DNA from 2 places in the Arthrobacter globiformis genome. Region 1 is predicted to be linked to the other one. Evidence: riboswitches for the same ligand, from Rfam matches in the RefSeq annotation. Region 1 holds a riboswitch; the other holds the start of a gene.
The links. Region 1 has a riboswitch for glycine ahead of cycA (D-serine/D-alanine/glycine transporter). Riboswitches for the same ligand answer to the same signal wherever they lie in the genome.

Region 1 (3,406 bases):
ACGCCGGCTCGCATGCTCGCGGGCGGCGCTCTCCTCAGCCTGCAGTTCATCCTGGAAGGCCGCGTAGCGGGCCAGGTGCGCAGGCCGGCGGCGCAGAACCAGCCAGGCCGCACCGAGCAGGACGAACCAGACGGGGGTGACCAGCAGCGCGGTCAGGGTGTCGGGCTGGGTGGTCAAGGTCCATAGCACGAAGGCGAAGAACGCGAAGACCACCCACACCATGGGAATGCCGCCGGGCATCTTGAACTTGGACGCATTGTGCAGGTGCGGGCGGCGGCGCCGGAATGCGATGTAGCTGGCGAGGATGATCGACCAGACGAAGACGAAGCAGACGGCGGAAACGGTGGTGACCATGTCGAACGCCTTGCCGACGTCCTGGCCGGCGTACATGAGCACCACTCCGGAGAGCAGCAGCACGCAGGACAGGAACAGGGCGTTGCTGGGTACCTTGCGTCGGGACAGGCTGCTGAAGACGGACGGCGCGTCGCCTTCCTGGGCCAGTCCGTAGACCATGCGCGAGGTGGAGTAGATCCCGGAGTTGGCCGAGGACATCGCCGAGGTCAGCACCACGAGGTTGACCACCGTGGCGGCGGCTCCGAGTCCGGCCAGCGAGAACATCGCAATGAACGGGCTGTGGCCGGCGGCGAACTGGGTCCACGGCGTGACGGACATCAGGATGATGAGGGCGCCCACGTAGAAGAGCAGCACGCGGACCGGGATGGAGTTGATGGCCTTGGGAAGGTTCCTCTCCGGGTTCTTGGCCTCCGCAGCCGTGGTGCCCACCAGTTCAATGCCCACAAAAGCGAACACGGCGATCTGGAAACCGGCCACAAAGCCCATGAATTCGTTGGGGAAGAAGCCGCCATGGCTCCACAGGTTGGTGAAGCTTGCCTGTCCGGCGTCGCTCTTGAATCCACTGAAGATCATGAACATGCCCACGATGATCAGGGCCGCGATGGCGATGATTTTAATGAGGGCGAACCAGAATTCGGTCTCACCGAACGCCTTGACTGTGGTGAGGTTCAGCAGCAGCAGGATGGCGACGGTGGCCAGGCCCGGGATCCAGAGAGGCAATCCCGGCCAGAGCTCACGGGAGTAACCTGCGATGGCGATGACGTCCGCGATTCCGGTAATCACCCAGCAGAACCAGTAGGTCCATCCAGTGAAGAACCCCGCCCACGGTCCCAGCAGGTCAGCGGCGAAATCGCTAAAGGACTTGTAGTTCAGGTTGCTCAGCAGCAGCTCGCCCATGGCCCGCATGACGAAAAAGAGCATGAAACCGATGATCATGTACACGAAGATCACGGACGGTCCGGCCGCTGAAATGGTCTTGCCCGAGCCCATGAACAGGCCCGTGCCAATGGCGCCGCCGATGGCGATCAGCTGAATGTGCCGGTTGCTCAGCTGCCGCTCCAGGCGGGGAGCCTCACCGGCTGAGGAACTGGGTGGGGAGGCGGGCGGATGAATCGTCATAAGGAACTCCATCGTTCAAGTGGCGAACAGCCACACTGATTCGGTTCCTCCCCGCTCTGTCTTGGACCTGAGAGATTCCGCGGACATGGTCTTCCGCTTGCACCGTCGGTGAGACAGGACGTGCCTGCCTGCTTTCCAGAGTTGCCTCGCCGCGGCGGTACGTGGGCCTGAGAGTTTCCTGGGGAGGGTTTGCTCCTACGGCGCCTGCTGAACGTACCGGCAGGACTCTCCCGCCGCAGATCGTAAGCTTTTTCAATTATGTAAGAAAATTATGCGTGCCGGCGGCGGCCGTCTTTCCGGCCGGACCCGCTGGTCGCCGGGTTCAGTGTGGTCTCGGTCACGAAGAATTGTCAAACGAGGACCTCCGATTTGTGCTGCACGGAATTGTCCGGTAACTTGTGAGCCGAATCACCCCATATCTTCATAGCCTTTCGAACCGTGGCGGGAGAGTCCTCCCAGTCATTCACCGGGCAGGCGCCGTAGGAGCAAATCCTCCCCAGGAATCTCTCAGGCCCCCGTACCGCCGCGGCTAGGCAACTCTGGAAAGCAGCCAAAACCTTTTTGGCTCACCGACGGTGCAAGCGGAGAACCATGTCCGCGGAATCTCTCAGGTCCAATACAGAGCGGGGAGGAACCCAAACCATGCCGTGCCACACCTGGCCGGCCAAACCTGGAGTTCCTCATGACGATTCAATCTCTTCCATCAACCTTCGCCGACCGGCATATCGGCGCCCGGCGCCAGGCCGACATCGACACCATGCTCAAGAACGTCGGTTATGACTCGGTCGATGGCCTCGTTGATACCGCCGTTCCGGCGTCCATCCGGCAAGAGAACCCCCTGCTGCTCACCGCTGCGCTGAGCGAAGTTGAGGTCCTGGCCGAGCTTCGCCGCCTGGCCGCCAAGAATAAGACCGCCGTCCAGATGATCGGCCAGGGTTACTACGACACCGTGACCCCGCCGGTGATCCGCCGCAACGTCCTTGAAGCCCCGGCATGGTACACCGCGTACACGCCGTACCAGCCGGAGATCTCGCAGGGCCGGCTGGAGGCGCTGCTGAACTTCCAGACCATGGTCCAGGACCTGACCGCACTGCCGGTCGCCAACGCTTCATTGCTGGACGAGTCGACCGCCGTCGCTGAGGCTGTGCTGCTGATGCGCCGGGCGAACAAGAACAAGCAGTCCAAGGATGGCAAGACGGTCCTGGACGCCGACTGCCTCCCCCAGACCATCGCGGTCGTCAAGGGCCGCGCCGAGGCCCTCGGCTTCGAGGTCGAGGTGGCGGATCTTTCCCAGGGACTGCCCGACGGCGACATCAACGGCGTCGTCTTCCAGCAGCCGGGCGTTTCCGGCCGGGTGTGGGACCAGTCCGGCGTCATCGCCGCCGCCAAGGAACGCGGCGCGCTGGTGACGGTGGCCGCTGACCTGCTCGCCCTGACCCTGATCACGCCCCCGGGCGAGCAGGGCGCCGACATCGCCGTCGGAACTGCCCAGCGCTTCGGAGTGCCGCTGTTCTTCGGCGGTCCGCACGCGGCGTACATGGCCGTGCGCACCGGCATGGAGCGCACACTCCCCGGCCGCATCGTCGGCGTCTCCAAGGACAACGCCGGCGCGCCCGCCTACCGCCTGGCGCTGCAGACCCGCGAGCAGCACATCCGCCGCGAGAAGGCCACGTCCAACATCTGCACCGCCCAGGCACTGCTGGCCATCGTGTCGTCCTTTTACGCGGTCTACCACGGCCCCGACGGCCTGAAGGCAATCGCCGAGACGGTCCAAAACAGCGCCCGCATCCTCGCCACCGCGCTCAAGGCGGCGGGCCGCGAACTGGTCGGCGACTCCTTCTTCGACACCCTCACCGTGCGCGTGCCCGGCAAGGCCAGCAAGGTCATCACGGCAGCGGAAGCCCGCGGGATCAACCTGCGCCACATCGACGCG
Region 2 (3,406 bases), 780 kb from region 1:
AGCGGTGCGTGTTGAACACCGGGTGCTGCAGGTATGCGGATGAACGCTCGACGGCGGCATCCAGGGCGAAACTGCCCGTGGACCCCACTGACTTGGCACCAAAGACAGCAAGAACGTCAGCGACGATGGCCGGCGTCGTGGTTTCATCGGTGGAGATGCCGACGGAGTCGGCGTCGATGCTGCGGAGGTTGATGCCCTTCTCTTCGGCGGCGGCGATGATGCCGGCGGCCTTGCCCGGGACGGAAACCGTCACGGTGTCGAAGAAGCTGGTGTGCAGGACGTCCAGTCCGGCGGCCTTGAGCGAGGCGGCCAGGGTCTTGGCGTGGCCGTGTGCAGTTTCGGCGATCGCCTTCAGGCCTTCCGGTCCATGGTAGACGCCGTACATCGAGGCAACGATAGCCAGCAGTGCCTGCGCGGTGCAGATGTTGGACGTGGCCTTCTCGCGGCGGATGTGCTGCTCGCGGGTCTGCAGCGCGAGCCGGTAGGCGGGAGTACCGGCGTTGTCCTTGGAGACGCCCACGAGGCGGCCGGGAAGAGAGCGTTCAAGGCCCTTCTGCACGGCCATGTACGCGGCGTGCGGTCCGCCGTAGAACAGCGGGACGCCCAGGCGCTGCGCGGAGCCGACGGCGATGTCGGCGCCCTGCTCGCCCGGAGGGGTGATGAGCGTCAGCGCCAGCAGGTCAGCGGCCACCGTGACCAGGGCGCCGCGTTCCTTGGCGGCGGCGATGACCTCGGTGTAGTCGAAGACGCGGCCGGAGACGCCGGGCTGCTGGAGCACGACGCCGTTGATGTCGCCGTCGGGAAGTCCCTTGGACAGGTCGGCAACCTCCACCTCGAAGCCAAGCGCCTCGGCGCGGCCCTTGACGATCGCAATGGTCTGCGGCAGGGAGTCGACATCCAGGACGGTCTTGCCGTCCTTGGCGTCTTTGTTCTTGTTGGCCCTGCGCATCAGCAGCACAGCCTCGGCCACCGCCGTCGCTTCATCCAGCAGCGACGCGTTGGCGATCGGCAGGCCGACCAGGTCCTGGACCATGGTCTGGAAGTTCAGCAGGGCCTCGAGGCGGCCCTGCGAGATTTCCGGCTGGTACGGGGTGTAGGCGGTGTACCAGGCCGGGGCTTCGAGGACGTTGCGCCGGATCACGGGCGGCGTCACGGTGTCGTAGTAGCCCTGGCCGATCATCTGCACGGCGGTCTTGTTCTTGGCCGCGAGCTTCCGGAGTTCGGCGAGGGTTTCGACTTCGCTCAGGGCCGCGGAGAGCTCCAGCGGGGAGTCCTGCCGGATGTCTTTCGGCACTGCCGTGTCAACCAGTGCATCGACAGTCTCGTAGCCGACGGCCTTGAGCATGGCTTCGACGTCGGCCCCTCGGCGGGCACCAATATGCCGGTCGACGAAGGTGGCGGAGGCTGAATGTACGGTCAAAAGGAACTCCATAACTAAGGCGGCGCAGGGTACGCCGCAGTGATTCGGGTTCCTCCCCGCTCTGTATCGGACCTGAGAGTTTCCGCGTTGCTGCGCCTACGCACAGCTCCGCTTGCACCGTCGGTGAGCACAGCATGCCCTGAACCGTCCGCGCGGAGGCGGAACATTCAATACGGGCAGCCTGCTGCTTTCCAGAGTTGCCTTGCCGCGGCGGTACATGGGCCTGAGAGATTCCTGGGGAGGTTTTGCTCCTACGGCGCCTGCTTGTACCTACTTGCAGGACTCTCCCGCCGCAGATCAAAGGCATATTCAATTGAGCGGTGACAGCTGTCACAGAGGCTATTGTCCTACGCCGGGATCGCGTCTGCAAACTGTGGCCGCGTGGGCTGACACACCGCGGGGCGGCGGGCAGCCCGGCGCGCACCTACCCCGCAGCCGGCCTAACCCCTTAGGCGGTCAAGGGCCGCAAGGAGGCTCTCGACGTCGGCCGCGGTCTCCGACGGCGTCGCCGCCGGGCCGATTGACAGCATGGCGTTGAAGTAGAGCCCGTCACCCATGTACAGGACGGCCTTCGCGAGGCCCGGCCCGACGTCGCGGGCGATCTCGTCGAGCCACCGCTGCTGGATGTGGGCGAACCGGCGCCGGGTCTCCTCGTGTGCCACCTCGGCCAGCCTCGTCGCAGCCACGATGGCGCGGTCCAGCGGGGTGTCCGCCCAGACGGACGATTTGATGAAGTACGCGGCAGCACCCTCGGGAGCCCCGGCCATGGCCTGGGCGTCCGCTTCCGCAAACTCGTCGAGGCGGTCCAGCAGGACACCTATGAGCGCTTCCTTGTTTGGGAAGTGGTACAGGAGCCCACCCTTGGACACACCGGCGCGGGCAGCCACAGCGTCCAGGGTGGCGGCACGCTCCCCCACCTCGATCAGTAGGGATTCAAACGCATCGACCACTGCGCCGCGGGCAACCGGTTTTCTGGGCATGGCTTCCATCATGCCCGTTCCAAGCGAAAGGCTTATAACTATACCGTCTGGACGGTATAGTTATCCTATGACCATGAACTCAGCCCTTCACCCGGAGCGCGCTTCTGCCAACCAGGCTTCCAGCGGTGGCGGCGCGCGCGACTGGTTTGCCCTGGCCCTGCTCATGTTCCCGGTCCTCCTGGTGGCCGTGGACAACACCGCGCTGACGTTTGCGCTTCCCGCGATAGCCCGCAGCCTGGACCCCTCGGGCGTGCAGCTGCTGTGGATAGTGGATGCCTATGCCCTTGTCCTGGCCGGACTCCTGATGGCCATGGGCAGCCTTGGCGACAGGATCGGACGCCGCCGGTTGCTCCTGGTTGGCATTTCGGGTTTTGCCGCCGTCTCTGCTGCGTCGGCCTTCGCCCCGAGCGCCGAATGGCTCATTGCAGGCCGCGCGGCCATGGGATTCTTCGGCGCCATGCTCATGCCGTCCACGCTGTCCCTGATCCGCAACATCTTTCAGGAACCGGGCCGGCGCAGGCTGGCGGTGGCCATCTGGGCCGCCGGGTTCTCGGGGGGCGCCGCGCTGGGGCCGATCTTTGGAGGCTGGCTGGTGGAGCACTTCTGGTGGGGCGCCGTCCTGCTCGTGGCCGTACCGATCATGCTGCCACCGCTGGTCTTCGGCCGCTTCCTCATTCCAGAGTCCAAGGACCCCAGCCCGGGCCGGGTGGACGGGCCCAGTATTGCGCTGTCGATGCTGACCATGGTGCCGGTGGTCTACGGCATCAAGGAACTGGCCACCCACGGCCCCGGCGTGCAGTCCCTCGGAACTCTGGCCTTTGGCCTCGCCATGGGCCTCGTGTTCATCCGCCGGCAGCAGGCCCTCGCATCCCCGCTGCTGGACTTGTCGCTGTTCAGGAACCGCGTGTTCAGCACGGCGATCACGGCTAATGTCCTGGCGCTGTTCTCCTACAACGGCTTCATCCTGTTTTTGGCCCAGCACCTGCAGCTGCTTGAAGGCATGTCG

Region 2: it holds a riboswitch for glycine, as region 1 does, so the genes downstream of both, gcvP (aminomethyl-transferring glycine dehydrogenase) here and cycA (D-serine/D-alanine/glycine transporter) in region 1, are expected to answer to the same signal.

What each region holds. Positions count from the first base shown of each region.
Region 1 is NZ_JAUSXI010000001.1:395,183-398,588, reverse strand. It holds gene cycA (D-serine/D-alanine/glycine transporter) at 1-1,473, opposite strand, end outside; glycine riboswitch at 1,619-1,716, opposite strand; glycine riboswitch at 1,906-2,006, shown strand; gene gcvP (aminomethyl-transferring glycine dehydrogenase) at 2,156-3,406, shown strand, end outside.
Region 2 is NZ_JAUSXI010000001.1:1,179,829-1,183,234, reverse strand. It holds gene gcvP (aminomethyl-transferring glycine dehydrogenase) at 1-1,432, opposite strand, end outside; glycine riboswitch at 1,622-1,720, opposite strand; gene QFZ33_RS05515 (TetR/AcrR family transcriptional regulator) at 1,861-2,400, opposite strand; partial or broken gene QFZ33_RS05510 (MFS transporter) at 2,474-3,406, shown strand, end outside.